Regions from separate parts of the Shewanella psychrotolerans genome, predicted to be linked through region 4. Evidence: predicted binding sites of a transcription regulator. Region 4 holds the regulator's gene; each other region holds the start of a gene.
What was found. Region 4 encodes FliA, which starts transcription of late flagellar genes. Its sites were predicted from a motif close to CTAAAGNTNNNNNNNNNNNNGCCGATA; they were not measured.
Positions count from the first base shown of each region.

Region 1: K0I62_RS12130 (flagellar protein MotY) is a predicted target of FliA. The motif match lies at 3,570-3,596, and genes of this name have one in related genera.
Region 2: K0I62_RS03975 (DUF5610 domain-containing protein) is a predicted target of FliA. The motif match lies at 4,071-4,097, and genes of this name have one in related genera.
Region 3: K0I62_RS03715 (cytoplasmic protein) is a predicted target of FliA. The motif match lies at 3,263-3,289, and genes of this name have one in related genera.

Region 1 is NZ_CP080419.1:2,760,792-2,768,310, forward strand. It holds gene K0I62_RS12125 (prolyl oligopeptidase family serine peptidase) at 1-2,042, opposite strand, end outside; gene K0I62_RS12130 (flagellar protein MotY) at 2,653-3,534, opposite strand; gene rnt (ribonuclease T) at 3,678-4,370, shown strand; gene K0I62_RS12140 (DUF3137 domain-containing protein) at 4,505-5,521, opposite strand; gene K0I62_RS12145 (peroxiredoxin) at 5,673-6,278, opposite strand; gene K0I62_RS12150 (Na+/H+ antiporter family protein) at 6,593-7,519, shown strand, end outside.
Region 2 is NZ_CP080419.1:898,601-906,119, reverse strand. It holds gene K0I62_RS03995 (ABC transporter permease) at 1-634, opposite strand, end outside; gene K0I62_RS03990 (Fe(3+) ABC transporter substrate-binding protein) at 807-1,814, opposite strand; gene K0I62_RS03985 (hypothetical protein) at 1,986-2,465, shown strand; gene K0I62_RS03980 (ferredoxin--NADP reductase) at 2,579-3,319, opposite strand; gene K0I62_RS03975 (DUF5610 domain-containing protein) at 3,447-4,028, opposite strand; gene K0I62_RS03970 (phosphoglycerate mutase family protein) at 4,187-4,720, shown strand; gene K0I62_RS03965 (hypothetical protein) at 4,832-5,041, shown strand; gene K0I62_RS03960 (hypothetical protein) at 5,038-5,301, opposite strand; gene K0I62_RS03955 (ABCB family ABC transporter ATP-binding protein/permease) at 5,661-7,439, opposite strand.
Region 3 is NZ_CP080419.1:839,091-846,609, forward strand. It holds gene ahpC (alkyl hydroperoxide reductase subunit C) at 117-686, shown strand; gene ahpF (alkyl hydroperoxide reductase subunit F) at 862-2,427, shown strand; gene K0I62_RS03715 (cytoplasmic protein) at 3,000-3,197, opposite strand; gene K0I62_RS03720 (cytochrome C biosynthesis protein) at 3,333-4,742, opposite strand; gene K0I62_RS03725 (OmpA family protein) at 4,960-5,394, opposite strand; gene ohrR (transcriptional regulator OhrR) at 5,717-6,181, shown strand; gene K0I62_RS03735 (glycerol-3-phosphate dehydrogenase/oxidase) at 6,216-7,385, shown strand; gene rlmC (23S rRNA (uracil(747)-C(5))-methyltransferase RlmC) at 7,506-7,519, shown strand, end outside.
Region 4 is NZ_CP080419.1:2,912,953-2,920,471, forward strand. It holds gene K0I62_RS12885 (chemotaxis protein CheA) at 1-506, opposite strand, end outside; gene K0I62_RS12890 (protein phosphatase CheZ) at 522-1,259, opposite strand; gene cheY (chemotaxis response regulator CheY) at 1,273-1,656, opposite strand; gene K0I62_RS12900 (RNA polymerase sigma factor FliA) at 1,699-2,418, opposite strand; gene K0I62_RS12905 (MinD/ParA family protein) at 2,411-3,292, opposite strand; gene flhF (flagellar biosynthesis GTPase FlhF) at 3,297-4,688, opposite strand; gene flhA (flagellar biosynthesis protein FlhA) at 4,700-6,799, opposite strand; gene flhB (flagellar biosynthesis protein FlhB) at 6,938-7,519, opposite strand, start outside.

The DNA.
Region 1 (7,519 bases), 150 kb from region 4:
GCCTTAGACTCGATACGCATGATGATAGGCGCATCACCCGTCTGTCTGTCTTGTAACAGGGCACCAAACTTAAAGCTGTGCAGGGGTACAACGCGGTCATCATGGTCGGCGGTCATTACCATAGTGGCTGGGTAATCGCGCTCGGTGATATTATGGTATGGCGAATAGGCAAGCAGCGCAGGGAACTGTTCAGCAACATCTGCACTGCCATACTCACTGGTCCACGCCCAGCCAATGGTGAACTTATGGAAGCGCAGCATATCCAGCACACCAACAGCTGGCAACACGGCGGCAAAAAGCTCTGGTCGCTGAGTCAAGGCGGCGCCCATCAACAAACCACCATTACTACGACCATAGGCACCTAGCTTACTGCTATTGGTGTATTTGTTGTCGATCAGATACTCGGCCGCAGCATAATAATCATCAAATACATTTTGCTTCTTATCGAACATGCCAGCTTGATGCCAACTTTCACCATACTCGGCTCCACCGCGGAGATTAGGTACTGCATAAATACCCCCCATATCCATCCACGCAATGTTAGCAGGGCTAAAGCGAGGCGTTAACGATATTGCAAACCCACCGTAGGCGTATAACAAAGTAGGATTGTTACCATCAAGTTTTAATCCCTTTTTATAGGACACCATCATAGGTACACGAGTACCGTCTTTGCTGGTATAGAAGACTTGATCTGACACATAGTCATCTGGATTAAATGAGATATCTGGCTTGGCGTACAAACTCGACTCACCCGTTTTAAAATCAAACTTGTAGGTAGTCTGAGGCTGAACATAGCTATTAAAGGTGTAATAGAAGTAATCTTTACTGCGCTTACCATAAGGACCAGCAATCTTACCCTTACCCGGTAACTCAACATCTTGGCGTTTTACACCGTCCATGCTGAATATTGACAACTGTCCTAAAACGTCATGCAGATAACTGACCACCAAATGGTCATTAATAATCGCCGCGCTAGCGATTGGATCGCTTGACTCAGCAATAACCGTTTTCCAGTTAGCTTTTGCGGGGCGGTTAACATCAATCGCAATGACTTTACCATTAGGCGCATCTAAATCAGTCTTAAAATAGAAGACTGATTTATCATTGCCAAGGAAACTATATTCCGCTTCAAGGTCGACAATCAATTCAACCACAGGCGCATTTTCTTCCGTTAACGACTTGTAGAAGAAGCGATTACGGCTATCAGTGCCTTGTGAAATAGACAGCAGCAAGTAATCCCCTTGCTCTGAAACTTCAGCGCCAAAGCCCCAATCTTTGTTTTGAGGGCGCTCATAGATTAACTTATCTTCAGACTGGTCTGTGCCTAACTTATGAAAGTAAACTTTTTGGTTAAAATTAACATCGGCTAACAAATTACCACCTTCTGGTGCATCGTAGCGTGAATAGTAAACTCCTTGGTTATCCTTACTCCACTGTGCACTAGAAAATTTAATCCAATTAAGTTCATCAACGAGTTTTTTACCCGTAGCAACATCGACAAATTGCCACTGCTGCCAATCAGAACCTGATTTAGACACACCATAAGCAATCGTTTGACCGTCACCACTGACCGACACGCCACTTAACGCCACGGTTCCATCAGTTGAAAATGCATTAGGATCTAAGGCAACTTTCTCTTGCCCTGCTTTATTTTTTACATATAAAACAGACTGCGCTTGCAGGCCATCATTGCGATAGTAAAACGTATTACTGCCATGCTCTGCTGGTGCGGTAATTTTTTCAAAGTTCCACAACTCGGTAATACGGTCGACAATAGCTTGCTTATTCTCTATCTGAGCGAGGTAATCATGACCAGCTTGTTGCTGCTGCTTAACCCAAGCATGGGTCGCATCACTTTCCTCTTCAAGAAAACGATATGGATCGGCAACCTCTACACCATGAATTGTTTCTGTCACGCCTGTTGGCGTACTGATTGTTTGTGGAACATCAACTTGCGATGCATTGTACTGACAACCAACGAGCGTAAGCCCGAGTCCAGCAATAAAAAGGTGTTGCTTAGATAATATCGTTTTAAGAAGCATCAGTAGCCATCCTAGGGATCTAATTATTATTTGACGTCAAAGTGCGAGCAAATGCCCATAACCTCGTACTATACAAGCAAAATAAAACAGTGCAATGGGCTCTAAACATTCAATTTAAAACTAATCCATCTCAATTGTTAATAAAAAACCAACATAGATAAATTTATTAAATCGTAAAGTTATGCACTAAATGTGACTAATTCCGCGCAAAGGCATGGAATTAGTGAATCCAGTAAAAAAACGCCGCCTCCAAAGGATTAGTTTTACTAATCTAAACGGGTAATTTTTTTAGTTTGCTGGTTTAAACGTCTGATCCTATAATTCATCTTGTTTTCAGGAGGTGTCTACTTCAGGTAGATTTGAAAACAAGAACTCCGAAGTCATGTGCTATACACGTGAATTCATCCCTGGTTCTTATGCTTGACTTCCTTCCTTCAATTTGTTGATTGCAATATATTATTTGCGGCCCACTTAATGATTAAGTGGGCTTTTTTTATATAAATTCTCAGCTCCTGCAAATTTCCCTCTCCGTGCGAATCAATGACATTAACGCTAAAAATAATAAACCCAGCATTAGCTGGGTTTAAGTGAGATAAGATAGGTAAGAAACCTAAAGAGGCTTACTTAACCTAATGACGACTCGCCTGTTTCGTGAACGTTCATCTATGGTCGCATTGGATGCGACGTGGCGTTTTTCACCATGACCAAGCGTGTGAATTCGCTCTTGCGGGATCCCCGCCGATACAAATAACTCTTTCACCGAGTCCGCTCGCTTTTCTGATACTTTCTTATTGACTGAACGACCACCATAACTATCGGTATAAGCGTCAATCAACACTAACTCCACCTCTGGATCGTAGGATAAGTATTCTTGTACCTTCGCGATTTGAGCCTTAGAATAGCGAGTTAGCTCTGCACCGCCAAACTCATAAGTCAGTACCGTAAATGCAATATCTTCAAAACTGTAGGGTAAGAGATTGGCAAGACAAGAGCGAAAATCTGAATACTTTCGAGCAAAATTAGCCGCCGATAATCCCACCGCGACTTTACTTGAACGGTTATACCAATCGGCATAATAGAAAGTCGGCTGCATACCTCTCTCTAACTCATTAAGCATCGACCAAGCCGCATTTTTGGGCACTTCACCACTAAAGTACTTTTGATAGGTCAAGTCGGTTATCGGTTTCGATGAAACACCTGGGCGCCAAGCTGGTGCCATACTCATCAATTTGGCATGTGTTACTTCGTCAGGTTTCACCCACATATCAAGGGTGAAATTGAGGTCATGGTCCTTACCCGCACGACTCGTAAACACCGCCTTACCATATGAAGGAATATCATGTTCAAGTCGGCAGACAATCGGTGTATTGTCGCTTAAGCGCCATTGAGACTGTTCAAGTGATGCCACATAATGACGTAATTCGCCGTGAGCTGTCGTCGACATCCCCAAGCTCAACCATAATGTTCCAACAAACAGCACCCTAGTCCACATAGACAATCACTCATATTAATAGTGTTACTAAACCCTATCGGCCTGCTTTAATATTCCTTTAGCTTATATATTAGCCAATCAAACATGACAAGTTAACACCAGATACTTCATAATAGCCCCCTGCTAACTATTTGGATATTTTGATGAGTGATATTTGCGACGCGAATAAACTTAACCACCGCTTTAGGGGATACTTCCCCGTGGTTATTGATGTAGAAACTGCTGGCTTTAATGCCCAGACCGATGCGTTGCTTGAAATTGCAGTGACCATATTAAAGATGGATGAGCAAGGAGTGTTAGGACTCGATAAAACACTTCACTATCACATTGAACCATTTGAAGGAGCTAATTTAGAGCCTGAAGCGCTCGCATTTAACGGCATTGATCCAACTAACCCGCTGCGTGGTGCTGTATCAGAAAAAGAAGCCTTTTTAGAAATATTTAAAGAGGTGAAGAAAGCACAGAAAGCCTCTGGTTGCCATCGTAGTATCATTGTTGCCCATAACGCGGCTTTTGATCATGGCTTTGTGACTAAGGCGATTGAACGTAATGGCCTAAAACGCACGCCATTCCATCCCTTTGCCACTTTTGATACTGCAGCACTATCAGGGCTAGCGCTAGGACATACGGTACTAGCTAAAGCCTGCTCTATAGCCGGAATTGATTTTGATAATAAGGAAGCACATTCAGCGCTTTACGATACAGAACGTACCGCGGAACTGTTTTGCCATATTGTGAACAAATGGAAAGCTTTAGGCGGTTGGCCACTTAGCTCTGATAATGCCGACGATTCAATGGAAGAACAGAGCGAAAGCCAAGATAGCTGTTCAAGTTAGCGCGATGATCAAATCCAGTTAATGCACTCTAGATAGTGCCACTTTAACCATTTACCTCATCACAATATCAAAGGGGATGCAGCGCAATAGCACCGCATCCCCCTTTTAACAATGAAACGATATTAAAGCACCGTTTACAACCCAGTGTATTGATTTAATTTTAGCGTATTAATTAGCGCAAAAATCTCCTCTAACTCTTTAAATAGTTGTTCAATATCTTCTTGAAAGCTTAACTCTTTTTGGATATCTAGGTTAGATTGGAAATAATCATGACTACTCGCTATTTTAAGCAGTAACTTTCCGTCTTTAAAACAAGCTTCCAGTTCAGAATTATAGAAGCGCCCTATTGAGAGCAAGCGTTCCATCGTCGCGGTATTGAGCAAGTAACGTGCTTCAACCTGATCGCTACTGTACACTTCAAACTCTCTTTCAAAGCGCACATCTTCGAGTCTAACCCGCGATAAATCACTTTTGAAGGCATCCAATTTGTTACCGAACATGCCTCTATCTTTGCTAATCAGGGTAATACCTGAAAAACGTTTAGAGATATCAAATTCAATTAATATGCCATTGAAAATATTTTTATATCGGGTTTGATTATCGTTATTAGTACCATCATTTACATCCAACCCTAATTCCCGTAGCAAAAATTTAATGCCTTGATACTTCCCTTTGAAGGAGTCTTTAAAATAGCCACGGTCATATTTAGGTAAAATACCGTAATCTTTGTACGTTTCTAGCTCTGGCAAATTTGGCGGATTGAGTTTAAATTCCTTACCAAAATAACGAATGAGAATAGGATAAAGCTCACCAAAAATGTCTTTGCTTAATTTAGTCACTTCGCCACATGCCCAAACATAAACGCCTGCGATCATTGCAAATACCGTCATGGTACCGAGCAGACTTATGGTGAATAGTTGGCCGTCATCAAGCACTGCTAAGCTATAATACATCACGGCAAATCCGACGAGAAATAATGGGATGACGAGTTGGCCTAAGGGTTTAGCAATTTTGGCTCGTTCGTTGTATCGCTTGACAGCATCTAAGCGCATCTTTTCATAGGATGCACATTTTGGGGCAATATTGCGCTTGTAGTACTGACTAAAAGAAAGTTTATCCTTTTCAGGAACATCAAACTCCATCGGATTCATTTATCACTCCTTGAATATGTTTTAATGCGACGTCATACCTACGAGTCTATAGTTTTGGTCCTTAACCGTATCAACGTGCATCATTAATATAACAAAAACAAAAAAGCCGCGATCCTCGCGGCTTTTTTAGCTACAAACTATTATCTTAAGATTATAGAGAGTCAGCGTTGTCAGTTAGGTAAGAAGCAACGCCTTCTGGGCTTGCGTCCATACCTTTGTCACCTTTTTCCCAACCTGCAGGACAAACATCACCGTGCTCTTCGTGGAACTGAAGTGCGTCAACCATACGGATCATTTCGTCTACGTTACGACCTAATGGAAGATCATTAACCACTTGATGACGAACTTGACCTTCTTTGTCGATAAGGAAAGAACCACGGAAAGCAACACCAGCTTCTGGATGCTCAACATCATATGCTTTACAAATTTCGTGCTTAACGTCAGCAACAAGAGTGTATTGAACTTGACCAATACCACCTTTATCTACTGGAGTGTTACGCCACGCGTTGTGAGTGAACTGAGAATCGATAGAAACACCGATAACTTCTACGCCACGCTTCTTGAACTCATCCATACGGTGATCAAATGCGATCAGTTCAGATGGACAAACAAAAGTGAAATCAAGTGGGTAGAAGAATACTACAGCAGTCTTACCTTTGATCGCTTCGCTTAGGTTAAAGCTATCTACGATTTCGCCATTACCAAGAACCGCTGCAGCAGTAAAATCAGGAGCCGGACGGCCTACTAATACACTCATTTTATATCTCCATCTATGGATTGAAAAAAGCTTTATAACTATGAACTAAAAAGCATTATAGGCAGTCGTCAGCGGGACACAAGCTATTTGGGATCATTGTCACCTTTTTTAATAAATTTTCATCTAGTTGCCCATTAACTGTGCTCTATACCCTTGCCTAATGTATTGGTATTTACACTTACGCATTACAGTTAAATACAGACACGTTACATCTGCTCCTTTTTTTAAGATAAAACGCCGATTGGCTGGACAAGTGAAACGATGCAGTCAAAAATAGCGTCAATCACACGATAGTTAATCAAAAAAGAATCAATATGAATGCAGTTGTTATCGCCGTTTGCCTAATGTTGGGATTAAGTCTCGCAAGGGTAAATGTTGTTATCGCCCTCACCATTAGCGCTCTTGCAGCCGGCCTAGTGGGCGGAATGGATCTACAAGCCACGGTAGATGCCTTTAATACTGGCCTTGGTGGCGGCGCTCAAATAGCCCTAAGTTATGCACTACTTGGTGCATTTGCCGTAGCGCTTTCTCACTCTGGACTAACCACGCTTATTTCTCAGAAAGTGATATCTCAGCTAGGGAAGGAACAAAGCAGCGTCAATATTAACCGTGTTCGTTGGTTGCTATTAATTGCGATTTTAGCCATGGCGGTTTCGTCACAAAATATTTTGCCTATCCATATCGCTTTTATTCCGATTTTAATCCCGCCCCTTTTGCATGTTATGTCGAAGCTAAAAATGGATCGTCGCTTAGTCGCTTGCGTACTAACGTTTGGCTTAGTGACAACCTACATGATCTTACCGATTGGCTTTGGTGGCATTTTCCTTAACGATATTTTGCTCGCTAATCTCAATAGCAATAATCTCAATGCGGTACGTGAGCAGATCCCTTCAGCAATGCTTATCCCAGCTTTGGGCATGATATTGGGCTTATTTATTGCGGTGTTTATTAGTTACCGCAAACCACGTGAGTATAAAGAGCAGATGATTTTGGCCGCAGAGCCTGAAGAGACGATTAATCGTCGTAATATCTTTGTGGCTGTTTTAGCAATCGTGGCAACCTTAGTTGTACAGCTTTATACCGACTCGATGATATTTGGCGCGCTCATTGGTTTTATTATTTTTAGTTTTTCTGGCGCGCTTAAACATGTTGCCGATCAAGATATCTTTAACCAAGGGGTACGCATGATGGCCAATATTGGCTTTATCATGATATCAGCAGCCGGGTTTGCAGCCGTAGTA
Region 2 (7,519 bases), 2.0 Mb from region 4:
AATCTGCCGCGGTTTCCATCGCAACTAATGCCCCACCGACAGCGAGAGCGGGTCTTGCCATAGGTAAGCTTAGACGCCAAAAGCTGCGCCATGGCCCACACCCCATAACCCGGGCAGCATGTTGCAAACTGGACGACTGCTCTAAAAAAGCCGTACGTGCTAAAAGATAAATATAGGGAAACAACACCAAAGCCAAGATGACAGAGGCACCCGCTAAGGTACGGATGTCAGGAAAGAAATAATCTTGAGGCGATTGCCAATTAAACAGGTGCCTCAACCCACGCTGAATAGGTCCCGCATAATCCAATAGATCGGTATAAACGTAGGCGACGATGTAAGCAGGCATAGCTAATGGCAGTAACAAAGCCCATTGAAAAATTTGCCGTCCAGGAAAGTCACAACGTGCAACTAACCATGCAGCAGGGATAGCGATCACCGTGGCTCCGATACATACAGAGAGCATCAATAACAAGGTATTGAGTATATAAGTCGGCAATACCGTGTTGAGCAGATGGGGGAAAATCGATTCATCAAGGGCTGTCGCCTGAATAACGATGGCGACAAGAGGGAGCGTCAATATTGCTGCAACAACATAGCTGGCTAACGACCAACGCTTAGCAAAACCTAAAATCATTAATTATCTCTTTTAACTCAGTCGCACAATTATCTGCCATCAACCTAAATCTAATCTTAAAGAACAAGAATAATAAATGACAAAATGAGCATTATTCGATAAAAAATAAAATAGCCCTCTCTATAGAGAAGGCTATCGCTTAAAGTCTATTAATCTGTTTTACAACACGCCATCACAGATCAAACTGAACCTCATCTAATAACTTAACTGCAGCTTTATGATATTCTGCTAATTTAAAAATCGGCAACTCATCGGATTTAAACTCCCCCCATGACGAGACAAGTTTTGACGGCGCCACATTTAACTTAACTGGATACTCCATATTGACTTCGGCATAAGACTTTTGCGCGGCATCACTTGATAGATATTCCATTAACTTTATTGCATTCTGTTTGTGTGGAGCATGCTTCGCTAAAGCCATACCAGAAACATTGATATGGGAACCTCGATTCTCTTGGTTCGGAAAGTTGATACTTACCGCCTCAGCCCAAGAGACTTGATTAGGGTCTTGCAGCATCTTACCTAAGTAATAACTGTTGCCAATGGCCAGGTCGCACAATCCCTCTTTAACCGCCTTGACCTGAGCGCGATCGTTCCCCTGAGGCTTGCGAGCCAAGTTTGCCTTGACACCTTCTAACCATACTTTGGTTTCCTGTTCTCCATGATGTGCGATCATGGACGCGACTAAAGAGATATTGTAAGGATGCTTGCCGCTACGAGTACAAATTTTGCCTTTAAACTTAGGATCAGCAAGATCTTCGTAGTCTATCGCTATTGGTCCCACCCGCTCTTTGGATGAATAGACATTTCTCACCCGCTTGGTCAATGCATACCAGTCATTTTGTGGCGATCTTAATGCCTGAGGAATATTGTCATTCAAGGTTTTACTATTCACAGGCTGCACGAGTTCTTTGTCTACTAACTCCATTAAACGAGAAAAATCTGATGTCAAAATCAAATCTGCAGGAGATAAGCGCCCTTCTCGCGCAACGCGTTCAGCAATGCCGTTTTTAGAAAAGACGACATTGACCTTCACGCCAGTTTCTTTAGTAAAGTCGGCAAGAATAGGTTCTATCAAAAACGCCTGACGATAGGAATAAACGGTTAAGGTGTCAGCCGCGTTCACTAACGTTGTGACACAAGCTAATCCTAAAACAGCCAAGCTTTTAACAAACTTCATTTATACTCTCCCACAACAATGGTGATAATGATTATCAATTACGGGTAGATTAATCAATCGATTGTTAAACGGCAAGCTAAAATCCCCAAAATCTATCTAGTATAAATTTTGCTCCTTTAAAGGTCTCAAACTAGACTTTGCTAAAAATAAGCAACAAACGGTATCGATATCTTGATTAAAATATTTGCTCTGGTGTTAGCTGTCACCGTCTTAATGTTTATGTTTAAACACAGATTTACTCGAAGGAAATTAAGGCGCTCTAAGAAAACGGTCCATCAACATGATAAAATTCGTCATAGCCCAATTAGTGAGCAACCACCGATTGCAAGTGAGCAGGAATTGATCTCAACTCACGAGGGGAAAGCAACCCCTCACTCCTATCACTGCGTTGAAATTGTGAATGAATCGGGCATGTGTGCTAGCGCAAAAGGATTAAAAGGCAAGCGCTATCTCTCTCAAGAAGCCCCTAGGCTGCCACTAGCTGGCTGTGAAAATGAAGAGTGTTGCTGCCGTTATATTCATTATGAAGATAGAAGAAAATACAATGAAGATAGACGATTAGATTTCGGAGTTACGCAAGAATTATTCGGCGTATTTGGTGAAAAGAATCGCCGAGGATCTAACCGGAAGGGACGACGATCATCAGATTAAAAATAGCGTTAGACTGCTAATTTAAAAATGCTATTCATATGATTAATGTAAAATAGCCATAAACCCAACAAAAACAATAATCGATATATTATTGTCCGACTAACATGATTTAACTACCAATACTTTTCAACCGTAATTTGTCCTGGTGCCCGACGTAAATTTTTCGCTAACCCACGCTCAAGTAGCAATTGATTGAGCTCTTTAATCATCTCGGGATGACCACATATCATCACCTGCGCATCTTCGGCTGTGAGCTTGACTCCTATTTGCGCTTCTATCACACCAGAGAGCATTCCTTGAGGTATACGCATATTAATTGCACCTTCATAAGGTTCTCTCGTTACCGAAGTCACCAATTCAAACTGTCCTGGATACAGAGACTTAAATGATTTCAGTTCTTCAAAGTAAGCCAGGTCATCTGCATGCCGGACACCATAAACCAAAATGACTTTCTCAAAACGACTCCAAGGTTGTGCTGTTCTCATCATTGAAATAAACGGCCCTACAGCAGTACCTGTGGCGAACAGCCATAAATGACGCCCTTGATTAGGTAATTCATCAAGCGTCATAAAACCTGCAGCTTTAGTAGAAATATCAATTCTGTCACCGACTTTCAAAGCTTGAAGGTTTGGAGACAGCATTCCACCTTCAACATTAATCGCCAGCACTTCGACAAAATCACTTGATGGGGCATTAACAAGCGAATAGGCGCGCGCCACACGCTTACCTTCTATATGTTGCGACAATTTTATAAATTGCCCAGCAATAAAATCACCGATATCAGCAGATAGCTTTAAAGTAAATAGTTGATCATTCCAATCTATACGCTCTACTACTCTAGCCTCCCCCCACATATATCCACCTCATCAATTAATTTTAACTGGTAATATATCCATCATTGATGGTTATTTCTCGTAGAGTCAAGATAACAAAAACTCCCTTTAAATAGCGGCTCATTATTGCAAGCAGACAAACCTATCTTTACTCAGGCTCTTTATCTGTAGTAAAGCTGTCTCGAAATGCCATCAAACCTTCCTGCACTAATCCGTAGGTTTGCTCGACACCATCTGCAATATCACCCTCGAGAACTTTGAGACCAGACAAAATGTCTTTTGCTTCATCAAATCCCTGATCGATCGCACCGCCAATAACATCCATAAAGGAACTGAGCTGCTCATCAAACGACATACCACGATTTTGTTCTTGATGAATGGCAAAAAATTGAGTCGCAAAGCTAACAATACGGTCAGCAGTTGCTTCAGGGGAAGTATCAACACCTTGTTCTGCGGCAGTTTCGATTGCTCGCTCACCCATAATAGGTGCCAACTCTTCATTTATCGCCTCAATAGCCGCTTTATATAGCAAGCGCATCGGCTCATTACCTGAACTCAAATTGACTTCTTGTTGAGCAGATAAGATAGCAGAATTCATCAAGTGCTTACTTGCAGCTAAAGCAGTCTTATTTTTGGCAACCTCAGAGACCTGCTGCCCATGATTCGATGTGGTTTCTGATTTTTGACGAGCAACCTCAGATACAGCCCCACCGTGATTTTGAATTTGCATAACTTCCTCTCTCAACATAACAGCCGATCGCCCATCTTCTATTATCGACCATTTTTCAAACAGCTTTAGACAAAAGTGTGAAATTCATCACAATTATTCGAATTTCCCCCCAGACTAGGGTATACTGCGACAGTTGCCATAGTAATGAAGCCACGACAATGCGACTGATTGGTATTTTTATAATTGCAGCATTATGCTTTAGCGCGACATCCGCCGCGCAGGACGCTATAACGAAAAGCGTTATCTTAGTTAGGCATGCTGAAAAATCGACAGAACGACAAGATCCGAGTCTTACTGAAGCAGGGAAGATTAGAGCGAGACAGCTTGCAAAAACGTTAGCAAAAACGGAGCTAACACTCGCAATAAGTACTCAGTTCGCGCGAACAAAAGAAACCTTGGAACCAATCACTAATGCGCAAAAAATTCCGTTGCTAATAATGCCAGCGACAAACGATATTAACCAACATATTCAACAAGTCGTAGCAAAAGTGAAACAGCACGATGGCAACATTATCATCGCGGGACACTCGAATACGGTTCCTCTGATAATAAAAGCTTTAGGGGGGCCGAAAATACCAATGTTATCAGAAGGCGAATATGACAATTTATTCATTGTCTCAATCCCCCAAAATGGTGCAGTAAGCTTGATCCGAACCCAATACGGTGCAAGTTCAAGCAACAATAATGAGTAGCTAAATATTAATCTAGATAGCCCTAGATTTATGGGCTAAACTCTATTACATTAGCAATGCATGGAATAGGGGGCGCTATTAGCCCAAGGTTTAAAGTAAGGAGAACTACTGGTGAGTGATTCATTTTTTGGATCGGGAAGTAAAAGCAAACCGTTATCGGTGAGCTGCCAAAATTGCGACCGATTAACCGTGATCGAAGGTGAAACAATCTGCTTTAAAGGCGGTGAAATAATTCGCCTAACCCCTTATGAGCCAAACAACATGAAGTTAAGCCTACTTTGTGATGGCTGGAGACTGATTAATACCTCCAAGTCAGCCTAAGGGCTAACCATACCTATAAAATCCTGCGAAGATATCTTTGGCTCTCTCGTTACTCCTTCAATTGATGTATCACCAACAATCTTTGACAAAGTCAGTCCTCTGGTTGTCACCCGCAGATAGGAAGTTAATTGCGCGTATACCAACATAAGTTCTTCTTGCTCTAAGCCACGCTTTTTTAATGTAGCCATAATAGCTAACCAGTCAGTATCTACGGTGGCGTGCTGACCCTCAATGCTCGCATGAATTGGTATATTTTTCATCGATATATTCTCGTTGCATTTTGCCTTCAACTTATTATGCAGCTGCAACCTGAACAAGAACTTAATTAACCAGCATTTATACTCATCAGTATCAGAAATTGTTCTACTGAGCGTGTTTTTTGGCAACTCCTTCAAAGCTAATTTATGATGGAGTGCTTGTTCCCTTGTGAGACCACTCAACGCATAAGTCGGAAGGTAAAAACACGCCTAACAGGCGAGTTATAGTACTTTTGATACTGTGTTAACGAGTTTGAGCCTAGAACAAGTATGCCCTTCACTCGTTGCAAACCACAAGGTCTTGCATCTTCCCTACATCCTCGCTGAGTGATCAGCTCATTGGTATAAAGCACATAAGATTATCATTGATGCTGATTCTGGACGGTCCATAGCTTGTGATACACCCCCCCAGCTTTTAACAAGCTATGATGATCTCCTCGCTCAACAATCTTCCCCTGACTTAACACTAAAATTTGATCGGCATCGACTACCGTAGATAGCCTGTGAGCGATCACTAAACTTGTATGTCCTTTAGCCATCTCTTTTAACGCTTTAAGTATTGCCTGCTCAGAATGACTGTCGAGTGATGAGGTTGCCTCGTCAAACACCAATAAAGGAGAGCCCTTCAATATCGCCCTTGCAATTGCCACTCTTTGCTTCTCTCCTCCTGACAACTTTAAACCTCGCTCACCGACTTTGGTATGCCAGCCATCATTAAGTTGTGCAATAAATCCTGAGAGATGTGCCATTTTAATAGCCTTATTCACCTCCTCATCAGAAGCATGAGGTGAGCCATAACGAATATTTTCAAGCAATGAATCGTTAAATAGCACGGTATCTTGAGGTACTATCGCAATTGCTTGGCGTAAGGCATTTTGGGTTAAAGAGCAAATATTGTAGTTGTCTATACATATGTATCCCTGCTGCGCCTCATAAAAACGAAACAGTAATTTAACTATCGTCGACTTACCTGCGCCGCTATCGCCGACAATGGCGACTTTCTTCCCTGGCGGTAATTCAAAACTCACATCATTGAGGATCATCCGTCCATCATAATTAAAGCTGATATTGTCAAAACGTAACCCACCTCGGAGTATCTCTGGGCTGCTCGCATCAGTGCTATCTTGGATTTTAGGTTCTCTATCCAACAACGAGAACATACGTTCAATATTAGCCAAGGCTCCTCGGATCTCTCGGTAGACAAACCCTAAAAAATTAAGAGGCATAAACAATTGCATCATGAAGGCATTAATGAGAACAAAATCACCAATGGTCATAGCTCCTTCACTCACATGTTTTGCGGCAAGAGCAAGCATCATCGTCATTGCCAACGAAATAATGAGCGCTTGGCCTGCATTTAATGCAAATAAGGATAAGCGGTTGCTACGTTTAGCACTCTCCCAAGCCTCTAAGGTCTGGTCATACTTTTCAGATTCATAGGTTTCATTATTAAAATACTTTACGGTTTCGTAGTTCAACAAACTATCTATTGCTCGCGTATTAGATTGCGAATCAGCGCGTGCGGCCTCTCGAACAAATTCAGTACGCCATTCTGTCGCAACAACTGAAAACAAAATATAAGCGGTAACCGCACCTAAAGTGATAAGCGCAAAAAGAACCCCATAATTGTAAAACAAAATGCCCACGACTAAGGCTATCTCCAACATAGTTGGCACAATATTAAACACCATAAAACGCATTAAGAAACTCACGCCACTAGTGCCTCGTTCGATATCACGAGATAAACCACCTGTTCGGCGCTCTAAATGAAACGCTAAATCCAGCCTGTGCAGGTGCTCGAATACGGAAAGGCCTAGACGACGAATCGCACGCTCTGTTACACGACCAAACAGCGTATCTCTCACCTCGGAAATCACAGTATTGAGTAAACGCATTCCGCCATAGGCAACAACAAGCGCAATAGGAACACTAATCATCTGCTCAGTAGATGCAACACTTAAGGTATCGACTAAAGACTTGAGTATGAATGGTAACCCGACGCTGGCTATCTTAGCGATAACCAAACATAGCAAAGCTAACACCACTCGTCCCTTAAACTCTAATAAGTAGGGCCAAAGCAACTTAAGAACATGCCAGTTTAATTTATCAATTGGACCATCAAAATACAGTGTGGGGCGCATAATTACTCCATGTAAAAAAACAAAATACAGATCGCCCCAAGGCTTACATCTGATAATAGTTAGAAAAATTGAACCTATCC
Region 3 (7,519 bases), 2.1 Mb from region 4:
CGTTATATTTAATTGCCTTCAGTCGTTATTATTACTCCATCGACAACGAATACAGGGTTTCGGCAGTTGTCGTCAACCCGTAACAAAATCCGTTAATAACGTAAATGGAGCTATAAATGACACAATCTATCATCAACACTGAAATCAAGCCTTTCTCTGCAACTGCATACCACAATGGCGATTTTATCTCTGTGACAGAGCAAGATCTACTAGGTAAGTGGTCAGTCGTTTTCTTCTACCCAGCTGATTTCACTTTTGTTTGCCCAACTGAATTAGGTGACATGGCAGATCATTACGAGAAGCTGCAATCTATGGGCGTTGAGGTGTATTCAGTCTCTACTGATACTCACTTTACTCACAAAGCTTGGCACGACAGTTCAGACACTATCGGTAAGATCAACTATCCAATGATTGGTGACCCAACCGGCACTATCACACGTAATTTTGGCGTGATGATCGAAGAAGATGGCCTAGCGCTACGTGGTACGTTTGTGATTAACCCTGAAGGTCAAATCAAGGTTGCTGAAGTTCATGACCTAGGTATCGGCCGTAGCGCATCTGAGTTGGTTCGTAAGATCCAAGCTGCTCAATATGTTGCTACTCACGACGGTGAAGTATGTCCAGCAGCATGGCAGCCAGGTGAAGCAACACTTGCACCATCTCTAGACCTCGTTGGTAAGATCTAATGTCTCGCTAACTCCTATCAGATAAGGACTCATCTCCCTTATCTGATAAGGCTTGGTGATTAACTAAGCCCCATTATCTCCTGCCAGCTTATGTTAGCTCCCTGCAAAGCGTGAGCTGGCCTTTTATCTTAGTTTTCTTGAATCATTAATCATTGTCTTATTGTTAGGAGTTTTCATGTTAGATGCGAATGTAAAAAGTCAGCTGACTACTTATCTGCAAAACCTCAAGCGCCCAGTTGAACTTGTCGTATCTGCAGATGACAGTCCCAAAGCGCAAGAATTAAAGTCGTTAGCAACAGATATTGCTAACATATCAAATTTAGTGTCATTGACCGAATCTGCGGGTTTGCGCACCCCGTCGATGACTGTAACCAATAAAGAATCCCAAAGCGAAATCACCTTTGCTGGTTTACCTATGGGGCATGAATTTACGTCACTAGTATTGGCGTTATTGCATACTGGTGGACATCCACTCAAGCTCGATAGTGAACTAATCGAGCAGATCCGTGCGCTGCCTGGCAAATATCAATTTGAGACCTATGTGTCATTGAGCTGCCAAACTTGTCCCGAGGTGGTGCAGGCATTGAATATGATGGCGGCGATCAATCCTAATATTACCAATGTGATGATCGATGGTTCACTTTTCCAAGACGAAGTGAATGAACGTAATATCATGGCCGTGCCGTCGGTATACCTTAATGGTGAAGCATTCTCTGTCGGTGGCATTAGCGTTGTTGAAATTCTCAATAAGCTCGATGTCAATGCCAGTAGCCGAAAGGCTGAGCAACTTAATCAGAAAGAGGCATTCGATGTATTAGTGGTTGGCGGGGGCCCTGCGGGGGCGTCAGCTGCTATCTATGCTGCTCGAAAAGGGTTACGTACAGGTATCGTCGCCGATAAGTTTGGTGGGCAGGTGGCTGAAACCGTAGGGATTGAGAATTTTATCTCTGTCAAAGCGACTGAGGGGCCTAAACTGGTTGCCAATTTAGAAGCCCATGTTCATGAGTATGATGTCGATATTATGGATAGCCAACGTGCTTTGAGTTTAAAGAGCGCTGAGCTTTTCGAGCTTGAATTAGAAAGTGGCGCCGTGCTGCGCAGTAAAACCATATTACTCGCTACAGGTGCTCGTTGGCGTGAAATGAACGTACCCGGTGAGCAAGAATATCGCGGAAAAGGTGTGGCTTACTGTCCGCATTGTGATGGCCCGCTGTTTAAAGGGAAGCGAGTTGCGGTGATTGGTGGCGGTAACTCAGGTATTGAAGCTGCGATAGATTTAGCCAATATCGTTGAACATGTCACTGTGCTAGAGTTTGACAGTAAATTACGCGCTGACGAAGTATTACAGCGTAAAGCTGCGTCCATGGGCAATATTAAAATTATTACTCAGGCGATGACCACTGAAGTAACGGGTGATGGTGCCCGCGTTAATGGGCTAAATTATACAGACAGAGCGACAGGTGAAAGTCATCACGTTGAGCTAGCCGGTATCTTTGTGCAGATAGGTTTAATACCCAATGCAGAGTGGTTAAAAGAGACGCTTGAACTGACTAATAGAGGTGAAGTTATCGTTGATGGTAAAGGTGAAACATCACTACCTGGTGTGTTTGCTGCCGGGGATGTCACTAACTCGGCTTATAAGCAGATCATCATCGCAATGGGAAGCGGCGCTACCGCATCCTTAGGGGCGTTCGATTATCTAATTCGCCACAGCGAGTCGACCGAGACGATTGCTGCTTAAAGCGGTATAGATTAAGTTGATCACAGCCAGCTATATGCTGGCTGTTTTTTATTTGACCATATAATTTAGCTAAGATATTGAGTAAATTTATATTTTATTAGCTAATCTGAGCAGTTTTTCTAGGTGTGAACAATTATATACCCAAAAGCTTCGATGAGGCTGTTATATCAATCAGTAAAGGAAAGTGATCGACTCTGCGTGTTTTTTTGGTAACTCATTCAAGGCGAATGAATGATGTAATGCTTGGCTCTCCTATGAGGCCATTCAACGCAGAACTCGCAAGGTAAAACCACGCTTAACAGGCGATTTTTAGCACTTTTGATGCAGTGTTAACGAGTTTGATCCGAGTTCAACTGTGCGCTTCACTCGTTGCAAACAACAAGGTTTTGTGTGTTCCCGATATACTTAAGACATTCCCTCCATCCCTGGAGGTCGGGTGTTGTGAATGTCTTTAATGCACGATGATATGGGTATAGAAGATAGGGTAATGCATGGAGCCGTTACCGAGGCACAATTAAAAACCTTACCTCGATCGATTAAGTGGATGGCGTTGCTATCGATATTTTTTCTGACTAAGCTGTTGTATTAATATTGTGACCACTATTACCAACAGGTTGTGCACTAGGGGCTGCATCCACCGCCTCTATCAATTGTAGTGCAATCTCTCCCTCAGCCTGTTGTTGCTCTTTAGCAAGTTGAGCCACTTTCACACCAACACTTCCGTTGCTTAGGTTGGGTTGAAGATTACTTGTTCCAACTGTTACTGCCATAATTACCGCCTTAAATTGATGTATGTCTGTTACATAAGTAGGGTGACACGTCTTAACTATAGTATTATCGGCTCTGTTTGGTAAAACCTTAGGGTGAACTTTTAATCGAACGTGTTCACCCAATAAAAGGTCTTATTAGCTGTTTTTAGTCACCAGTTTTCTGGTTAGCGTCACGACAAAAGTTAAACCGATTGAGGCTGCTATCAAGCCCACCGCTAGGGTGACATTTTGTAGCGCCGTTGGGTCAACTGCTAATGTGCCGCCTAGGCCAATCATCATAATGCCAGACATCAATTTTAGGGTTTGCCCCTCTTTTTCAGTGAGTTTACGTTTGCCTAGGGTCGCACTAAACGCAATAACAATAGCCGCAAGCGGGATCACGTAAACGACATTATAAAACACCAAATACATGTAACGTTCCACAGCTGGCAGTTCATGCATAGATAGAACGCTGGTGTAAATCATTGGGAAGCCTGCAGTACATAATAGCTCGTATGCATTAGCAAGAATGGCTAATACCACAGTGCCGGCTATCATCGCGGCCATACTGCTAGCACTCGTGAGTTTGCCCATTCGTTTTATCAAACCCGTTCTATTTTCGGCAGACATTGATAAGGTGACTTCACCTTTGGTAAAGAAATAGTCCTTAATATTAAGCGTTCCTGCGATTAATGCCATTAGCCCTGCGCCTAGGATTATTAATCCCCCATCACTGCCTGCGCCGAGTAACTCAAAAATATTGAGCCAAGCGATCATAAATAAGAAGTAGATAAAGCCAGAGAAAAAGACAAATATCCCGCCAACGATCAACATGCGACTGCGGCTTTTGGCGTTAACCATAATGGATAGTAAAAACAGCAATACAAAGAAGGCGCATGGATTAAATGCATCGACTCCAGCAAGCACGACAGTAAGCACTGGAAGCGAAAGTGTTTCTGGTGCAATCACCCCAATAAGCGGTAATTCAATTGGTTGTACATTGCTAACCTGAGTTTCGTCGCTGTTGCTCAAGCCTAAATCACAGGTGCCTTCTTCTGCGCTTTCACTACAAGTGGCAAATAATGGGGATGCATCATCGGTAGAAGTATTAACGGACGTAACACCTGTGTCTGCTTCATCGATTTTTCCACCCAATGAGCGGTAGCATGTCTTGAGACTTTGTAAAATATACTCACCAGTAACCGCTTGGCTACTGTAGCCTACAGTAGCCTTTTCGCATGATGCTATATAGGGAACTGAACGTGCAGGCACCTTAGTTTCAGTGGCTATTTGCTGCCATTTATCCATGGTTCCTTCTGCTGAAACCATATAGGACTCAAGCTCAATCCAAGGATATTTTTCAGGTAGTGCATCGATGAAAGGATGAGCCTCTGCACAATGAGGACAGGTCTTAGACCAGAAGAAGTACAATTTTATTTTTAGCTGGCCTTGCGCATCTACATAATGCCAGGTACTTGTCGCTGGGTTTGGACTGTCAGCTGCCTGACTAAATGATGGGATTGTACTAAAGAGTATTAACAAACATAGAATCAGGGGTCTTAACATATTCCCTCCCCGGGAAGTGTTTACCAAATCAAGAGCATGATGACAAAGGCGTAAATCCTCTAGCAACAGTTTACTGTGCAAAAAAGGGGAGTTTAAGTTTATGTTCTCGATTTGCTATGGAAATCTTGAAATGTACGCAAAGTGTTAACCAGCACTGCTTTTTGCCTGCTGAAATAACACATGTATCGATTTTTGATTTAGCCAAAGTAGCTTAACACTATTCAAGATTGTGAAGATTTTGGTTTGCGTCTGCGACAATCGTTTGCTCATGTTCTGGTTGGCACCAATGTATGCTCAATGTGCGAGAGTCTGTGTTACTCGCGGTGAGGATACGAGTGACGACGGGTTGGTTATAGTCAGATTGTGATAAATAGTTTCGGACACGCTCGATACGGCGATTCGCTAACCACATATCATACTGTCTCAGTTTCTTATCTGTTTGGCCTTTGAATACGGGGAACTCTAACAGCAAGTAGCCATTGTCAGACTGAGTCTTTTCTATTAACTGCTGTAATTGTTTTGTATGTTTATTAGCAAAGTACGAACTATTTTTTTCAAACGGAATATCGCCAAAATTTATGTTTTGTGGGCAATAAGCACTCGCTTGTAGGGGAAACAGAAATGGCACAACCACTATTAGCTGACGCTTCACAGTGAACACCTCCAATGTGTTTTATAAAGTAAAAATCTAAACCTCGGACGCAACTTAGGCCTTTTTCGCTTGAAAATCAATCATGTTTTTGCTCGCTACTGGTCAAATGTAATGACAAAGCGATGCTATTTTTCTAGCGTCATAATCTAGTCGGATACTATCTTAATGGTTTTGCGTAGTAATTTGATTAAGTCTATGTATAAATGACAATTTATTGACTTTAGATTTCTATAAATAAAATGTTTGATAAATTTTCACTTTGTTTCGTCATTGCAGTAAACTGACTAAAGGTTGTGTGCAATTAAATAATGGTAAAGTCAAAATGAGTCAAGATAGTCAGCGTGATCCTCTCTCTTTGGAAAATCAGGTTTGTTTCTCGTTATATAGTGCGGCGAACGCTATGGTGCGTGCCTATAGACCTTTACTTGAACGTTTGGATTTAACCTATTCCCAGTATCTAGCGATGTTAGTGTTATGGCAACATCAGGGAATTAGCGTGAAAACACTTGGTGAAAAGCTGCATCTGGATTCTGGGACGCTAACTCCACTGCTTAAACGACTCGAAGCAAAGGGATTGGTCAACCGAGGCAGAAGTGAACTCGATGAAAGAGTAAGGGTTCTGCACCTTACCGATAAAGGGGCGTTGTTGAGAGAGCAGGCTGTAGAGGTTCCATTGCAAATGCGTTGTAAATTAGGTGGCGAACCCGAAGAGTTTGCCCAGTTAAAGCAACTTTGTGATAAGGCTTACCGCTACCTAGATAACGCTGATAAACCTGATAAGAACTGAATTTCGCAATAAGTGTGTAACCAGAGGACGCAGTATGGACGCTGTTGATGTAGTGATAATAGGCGCCGGTATTACGGGTGTCGGCATTGCCCAGTGTGCGCAAGCTGCTGGCTATCGTGTTCTCGTATTAGAAAAAGAGGGGATCGGAGAGAAAACCTCTGCTAATTCTAGTAAGCTAATTCATGGCGGTTTACGTTATTTAGAGACAGGGCAACTTAGTCTTGTGCGACAGTCTTTGGCTCAGCGCAAGGCATTATTAACTTTAGCGCCAAACTTGGTTAAGCCTGTGCCTTTTTATATTCCTATTTATCAAGGGAGTAAGCGAGGTCCGTTAGCAATACGTGCGGGTTTAAGTCTTTATGCGATGTTAAGTGAATTTGATACTTTGGGGCAGTTTAAATCTGTCGACGCTAAAGAGTGGACTTCACTGGGATTAAAGCTTGAGGGATTGCGTGCAGTGTTTCGCTATTGGGATGCGCAAACAGATGATCATGCCTTAACCTTAGCCGTAGCAAAAAGTGCCAAAGCCTTAGGTGCAACTATTGAAATTAACGTCGATATTAAACACATCACTCATAACGCTGAAGGCTGTATCTTGGATTATCAATGTCAGCAACAAACCAAACAGATCTTCGCTAAAAGTGTCATCAATGCTACCGGTCCTTGGGTTAATCAGACACTAGATCTAGTGTCACCCGCAATCTCTAAGGTCAACATAGAGTTAGTGCAGGGGAGTCATCTGGTGCTCGATATTCTGCCGCCAAGTGGGATTTTGTACCTTGAATCGATTTATGACAAACGCGTGGTGTTTGTGATCCCTTGGCATGGTAAGACTATGGTTGGCACCACAGAAACCCCAATCTCGACAATAGAAGATGCTGGAATAACTCGTGCCGAAACCGACTATTTACTGGGTATTTTTGCCCACTATTTTCCACATCTCGCCGATAGTAATCAATTAGATAAAAAGATAGTCGGTCGTTATTGTGGTATTAGGGTGCTGCCAAAGCTAAGTGGCGAGGCATTTGACCTTCCAAGAGAGACTTTGATGAGTAGCCAAGAAACTCACCCACATCTGTTAACTATTTATGGCGGTAAGTTAACCACTTTTCGCCATACTGCAGAGGTGGCAGTCACCTGGATTGCTGAGCAGTTAGGGGCGAGACCAATTAAAGCTGACATTAATTCACTGACTTTGGATTAAGGGCTATTGTATGAATCTAACTCTGCAGTGTTTAATAAATCCCAGTGATGGGATGATTTTTTACCGTAAAAGGGCTAAAGTGTAGCGCCTTTTTTATCCCGTTTAGCGAGTCCAGTTTTCGTGAAGTGTGCTTA
Region 4 (7,519 bases):
TCAACCTCATCGAAAAGTTCGACACTTACATCTGGCTCAGGATCATCAAAAAGCTCAACTCCTGAGTCTTCAACGGCAGGAGGCTCTGTTGATTCACCGATTTCAGACGGTAAAGCGGCACCAGAACTCAATAACTTTAAGTTTGCTAGTAAATCCTCATCCGCAGGGCTTTGCTGCTGACCGGCCTGAGTTTCGGCAAACATTGAATTAATCGCATCAACCGCTTGTAAAATAATATCCATAAGCTCTGCCGTAACGCTTCGCTTACCGGTTCGCAAAAGGTCAAACGTGTTCTCTGCCTCATGGCAGACATCAACCATAGGGCTAAGGCTTAGGAAGCCGGCACCACCTTTTACGGTATGGAAACCACGAAAAATGGCATTGAGCAGTTCAGTATCATCTGGATTATTTTCCAGCATAACAAGCTGTTCAGATAAGAGTTCGAGTATTTCACCCGCCTCAATCAAAAAGTCCTGCAGTATCTCTTCATCAACATCAAAGGACATTAATATGACTCCTACTTAGAAACCCAGACTCGACAGTAAGTCATCGACTTCATCTTGTCCCGTCACGACATCATCACGCAATTCTGCGTTCATAATAGGACCTTCTGCTTCTACGTTTTTGTTTTTATTAACGGGCTTTTCTGATGCGGGTTGCTCACCAAACACCGTTAACATAGAAACTAAATTATTCTCAACCTCACGCACTAACTCAATGACTCGACGGATCATCTGCCCGGTAAGATCTTGGAAATCTTGTGCTAACAATATGTTATTTAACAATTCTCTTAAGCGGTTTGAATCCGATTCACTTCGTTCAATAAATTGCTGCACATCATGACAAAGGGTTTTGAACTCATGAAGTTCAAGATCTCGCTTCATTAGTCTTTCCCAAGATGGCTTAACGGCTTTTACATTCTGAGTTAAGGCATCTGCAAGGGGCAGAGACTCTTCTACAGCATCCATCGTCTTATTAGCTGCTTGTTCTGTCATGTCGATAACATAATTTAGACGTTCTTTCGCGTCTGGAATCTCACTATTTGCGAGTTCGACCAGACGGTCATCAACCTGAAAATCCACAATAGCGCTATGAAGTTGACGCGTTAAACGCCCTACTTCATCAAACAGCTCTTTTTGGATTGGACTAGCTATCTCTTTAATTATCTCATCAGCCTGCGCCTGTTCATTGGCTTCTAGCAACTCAACAAGTTGCTTAGCCTGCGCTAAACTAATCAGCCCTGAAGTATCTGCCTGCATAGCTAAACCTTGATTAACCGAGTCGTTCGAAAATTTTGTCTAACTTCTCTTTCAATGTCGCTGCAGTAAAAGGTTTCACGACATAACCATTAACACCGGCCTGCGCCGCGGCAATGATCTGTTCCCTTTTTGCTTCCGCAGTTACCATCAATACTGGAATATGTTTGAGGTCATCGTCAGCACGAATTGCCTTCAACAAATCAATCCCTTGCATACCGGGCATATTCCAATCGGTAACGACAAAGTCAAAATCACCTTTTTGTAGCATAGGCAATGCCGTCGAACCGTCATCTGCTTCCTGAGTGTTGTTAAAACCCAAGTCTCTTAACAAGTTCTTGATGATACGCCTCATTGTTGAAAAATCGTCAACGACGAGAATCTTCATATTCTTGTCCAAGGTTTCCTCCGCGGAGCTGCTTTTATATTGCTCATGTAATCGTTATATTTGGGTCCAGTGCTTAAGTTTAGCTTTAAGTCTTAGCATTGCCTGACTGAGTATCTGGCTAACACGAGACTCACTAACATCAAGAACCGCACCAATTTCTTTTAAATTTAACGCTTCGTCATAATATAACGACAAAACTAAACCATCTCTTTCTGGTAACAATTTGATGGCTTCAACCAAGGCTGCGTGAAATTGATCTTCAGCTAATGCCTCAAAAGCATCATCTTGATGTCCATCGTCTTGACTAACTACATCGACCGATACACCAAGATCTTCAATTCCAACTACTTTTCCAACTGATACATCATTAAGAATATGATGGTACTCATCGAGTGACATATCAAGTCGATCTGCAATTTCATTATCTTTTGCATCTCGTCCTAGCTCTTGTTCAAGCTCGTCAATGACTTGGGCAACTCGCCTTTGGTTTCGATGAACAGAGCGAGGAACCCAGTCTCCACGCCGAATTTCATCAAGCATGGAGCCTCTAATTCGAATGCCAGCAAAGGTTTCAAACTTAGCTCCTTTACTACCATCAAATTTAGTTGACGCCTCTAACAATCCCATCATACCAGCTTGAATTAAATCATCTAATTGAACAGAAGCTGGCAAACGGGCTAATAAATGGTGAGCAATCCTTTTAACCAACGGTGCATACTGTTCAACGATAGACGTTTTATTATCTAAACAAGTATACGCAGCGGCTTTACTCACTCGCTCGATCCTCTTGATATTCAGGACGTTGCACTAGACGCTCAACAAAGAACTCTAAGTGCCCACCAGGCTGTTGTGGTATGGGCCAACTAATAATCTTATTAGCTAACCCGTGATATGCAATTGATGCAGGCGATTTAGGAAACGCTTCTACTATCAATTTTTGTTTACGAACAGATTTACGAAGATTTTCGTCAAATGGAATCGTCGCTACCAACTCTAACGCTACATCGAGGAAACGATCCGTTACTTTGCTAAGTTTAGCAAATAACTCCATACCTTCCCGCAAACTTCTAACCATATTGGCAACTATTTTAAATCTAAACACGCCGTGTTCTCGACTTAAAATTTTAATTAGCGCATAAGCATCGGTAATAGAGGTAGGCTCATCGCACACGACAATCAACACATCTTGCGCTGCGCGTGAAAAGCTCAACACCATATCTGAAATCCCTGCGGCTGTATCAACGACTAAGATATCAAATTGAGTCCGCATCTCGCTAAAGGCGCGAATAAGGCCAGCGTGTTGCGCTTGCGTCAACTCGACCATCGCTTGCGTGCCTGAAGTCGCAGGAATAATTCCTATTCCTTTAGGACCTCGAACGATAATATCATCGAGATCGGCATCACCGGAAAGAACATGAGACAGATTACGTTCGGCCCTTAAGCCTAACATCACGTCAACATTCGCCAAGCCAAGGTCAGCATCGAGAACAAGCACACGCTTGCCTTTCTCTGCTAACGAGACCGCAGTGTTGATGGATACGCTAGTTTTACCTACGCCACCTTTACCACCCGTTACGGCGATTACTTTTACTTTTTCGTTATATGGTTGATTCATCATACGTAAACCGCTTGCTTGATCCCGACTCATTGTTTTACTCAAATGCGTAGGCCTGCTCATGAGACCTTTCAATATTTCTGATTGGTTGCTCTTTCTTATCTAGTACTGAAAGCGCTTGGTTTGCCAATGCTAGTGTATCTGCAACCTGCATATCTTCTGGAACTCTTTGTCCATCAGTAACATAACTTAATGGTAACCCACTTTGGATCAATACACTTAACGCTGGAGCTAATGCGACAGACTCATCCAGCTTGGTTAATATCGCTCCCGATAGCGGTATTCTAGTGAACTGTTTTACTGAATCTTCAAGCACCCTTCTTTGACTTGTAGATGACAGTACCAGATAACTGCGTATAGGTAATCTGCTATTTGCAGTTAAATTATCTAGTTGCTGAAACAATCGCACATCTCGCTGTCCCATTCCTGCCGTATCTATCAATACTAGCTTGCGATTACGAAACTGATAAAGTATTTGTTCCAACTCATTTAAATCATGAGCCTGCTTTACAGGACACCCCATTATTTTGCCATAGGTTGCCAGTTGCTCAAAGGCTCCAATGCGATAATGATCGGTTGTTATCAATGCAACTTGATCTGAACCATGATGTGCAGCGAATCTTGCGGCTAATTTTGCGACACTTGTCGTTTTTCCAACACCTGTTGGACCAACAAACGCAACCACGCCCCCTTGACGAACAATATCATCCCCTTGATTGTCTAACATGTTTGCTAGACTTCTTGGTAATGTTTTGATTAATTCTGCGGGTGGGTAATGCTCACTTAAATTTGAAAGCTTACTGGCGACTTCGGGTGAAAACTCAGCATCAAGCAAGCGACTCTCTAACATGGCACCGACAGGATCGAGACGACTCTTCTGCTCAGTGATAAGAGAGGTCACTTGATGAGTCAGCAAGTTACGCAAAGAGGCCAACTCTTCGCGCATTGAGTCTAATTCGGCACTGACTGGTGCTGATTTTTCTTTCTTATGATTATAGTTAGACTTGGCTTCATCGAGACGAGGCATCTTAGGTTCATCGTGAGGTGCTTGTAACCCTTTTGCCCATGCAGGCATATCGAACTCTTCATTACTGCGATTTATCTGTTGATTAACGCGACTTTGTTGACGCTCAAGCAAAGCTTGTAATGAATCCGCTACCGGTGCAGATTGTTTTTTTGACTCCGCTTTTATCGGTTGACGGCCGATAGACACTTTTTCTTCTGCAAGATCTAAAAACGTTGAGGCAGCATTATTCGAGGAAGGTTTAGTTGCCGCTGACTTGGGTTCGTCATAATCAACTGCCGCAACAATTTCGATGCCACCAGTGACTTTTTTGTTAGACATAATGACCGCATCTGAACCTAAAACTTCTTTTACTTGGGCCAGAGCCGAGCGCATATCTTTTGCTAAAAAACGTTTAATTTTCACCTAAATACCCTCTACTGGCCTACCGCAGAAACGATACGGATTTGTTTTTCATCAGGTACCTCTTGGTAAGAGATCACCCGTAAATTTGGAATGGTATGTTTAACAAATCGAGACAGTGTCGAACGTAACATACCAGAGGTCAGTAATATCGCTGGCTGACCCACCATCTCTTGGCGTTGGGATGCATCAAGTAACGACTTTTGCATCCGTTCAGCGAGACTAGGTTCAATATTTGGCCCTTCGCCTCCCGTAGCCTGCATTGACTGATGCAACATCTGTTCCAGTTCTGGCGCCAAAGTAATGACAGGAATTTCCAGCTCCGGCCCGCTTATTTCTTGCACTATCATGCGTTTTAAGGCAATACGTACTGCAGCAGTCAAAACTTCAGTGTCATTACTCTTAGGACCGTACTCTAATAGGGTTTGCACTATGGTCTTAAGGTCGCGTATAGATACCCCTTCATTAAGCAGGTTCTGCATCACTTTCACCACAGTGCCAAGCGGCATCACATCTGGAATGAAGCCTGCCACTAGCTTAGGAGAATGTTTAGCTAGCATATCCATAAGCTGTTGAACCTCTTCATAACCAAGTAGTTTAGATGCATTATTGGTCAGCAGTTGGCTCAAATGTGTTGCAACGACAGTGGCGGCATCGACAACGGTATAGCCTAAGGTTTGCGCATGTTCTCTAAGCTCTGGCGCAATCCAAACCGCCTCTAAACCAAATGCTGGGTCAGTTGTTTCAACACCATCGAGTTTACCGTAGACTTGGCCAGGATTAATCGCTAGCTCACAATCATGACGAATTTCTGCTTCACCCGATGCAACACCCATTAACGAAATACGGTAAGTATTTGGTGACAAATCTAAGTTGTCGCGAATATGTACCGCAGGAACCAAGAAACCCAGTTCCTGAGACAGCTTTTTACGTACCCCTTTAATACGGCCTAACAACTCTCCACCTTGGCCTTTATCTACCAGTGGAATCAGCCGATAACCCACCTCTAAACCTATGGTATCGACATGCTGTACATCGTCCCAACTAAGCTCTTTTGGTTTGGCATCACCAGCAGGCGTGGGTGATGTTTTAGCGAGCTCTAACGCTCGTTGACGGTCTTTATTTTGCTTGTTATGAATAAAATACGCACCACCTGCCGTTGCTAGACCAAAGGTTAGAAATGCAAAGTGCGGCATGCCTGGCACAATCCCCATAATAAGCAAAACACCGGCGGCAATAGATAGTGACTTTGGATTATCAAACATTTGGCTCATCACCATCTGTCCCATATCGCCAGATTCATTCTGCCGAGTGACCATCAAGGCCGCTGCAATTGACAGCAGTAGCCCAGGGATCTGCGCAACAAGGCCATCACCAATCGTCAATAGGGTATAAATTTCTACCGCTGTCGAAAAATCCAACCCATGTTGGGCCATACCGATAACAAAGCCACCTAAGATATTGATAACCAAAATCATGATACCGGCGATAGCATCACCCTTAACAAACTTAGAAGCACCGTCCATTGCGCCATAAAAATCGGCTTCTTTAGTCACCTCAGCCCGGCGAATACGAGCTTGATCTTGATTAAGTACCCCAGCGTTTAAATCGGCATCAATTGCCATTTGCTTACCAGGCATAGCATCCAAGGTAAAACGCGCACTCACTTCCGAGATACGTCCTGCCCCCTTTGTGACGACAGCAAAGTTAATGATGATCAAAATCAAGAACACGACCAGACCCACAGCATAGTTGCCGCCAATCACCACAGAGCCAAACGCCTCAATCACTTTACCCGCAGCATCACCACCATTATGGCCTTCAAGCAGTACAATTCGAGTCGAGGCGACGTTGAGCGCTAAACGCAGCAGGGTAGCGACTAAGAGCACGGTAGGAAATGCAGCAAAATCGAGGGGACGATCAGAATAGATAGCAACCAGTAACACCACCAGTGCTAGCGCAATATTGAATGAAAATAAAATATCGAGTAAAAATGCCGGCATTGGCAAAATGATCATGGCAAGCGCAGCCAATACTAATACGGGTGTGCCGACACCTTTAAAATTAGCAGGTTTTACCTGCTTAATTTGACCTAGAGTTGCTTTAAAATCCATCAATTTAGCGCCTAAACTTTGACATCTAGTTGACTAGCAGCAAAAACCGCGCCAATTTAATTTGATTAAAAAGTAAAGATAAAAGAATGTTAGCCCGTTGCGATAACATATTCATAATGTAATGCTATCTGGAACAAACTAGTATTTTAATTCATCGGGAATAGGCTGATTAAGTGGAATTGGGGTTGGACGTTTTCCGCCTTTTTGCTGATATTGTCTTAATTGAAATACATAAGCGAGAACCTGCGCAACAGCAGTAAAGAGTCCTTCAGGGATCTCTTGTTCTATCTTGGTCGTGTGATATATCGCTCTTGCAAGTGGCGGTGCCGACACGATAGCGACATCGTGCTCTCTGGCTATTTCTCTAATCTTAAATGCAACTTCGTCTACACCTTTAGCTAATACATAAGGTGCTGCCGCTTTGCTGGCGTCATATTTAACGGCAACCGCATAGTGCTCAGGGTTAACCACAATAACATCAGCATTAGGCACCTCAGTCATCATACGACGCTGCGCCATTTCCCGCTGCATTTGACGCACCCGACCTTTCACTTCAGGTTGACCCTCAGTATCTTTATATTCGTCCTTAATTTCTTGCTTCGTCATCCTTAACTGTTTGTTATGATTCCAAATTTGAAATGGTACGTCGATAACAACAATAATGACCGTCGATGAACAAAGAATAATAAACATCCAGATCAGTAAATCTAATGCGTTATA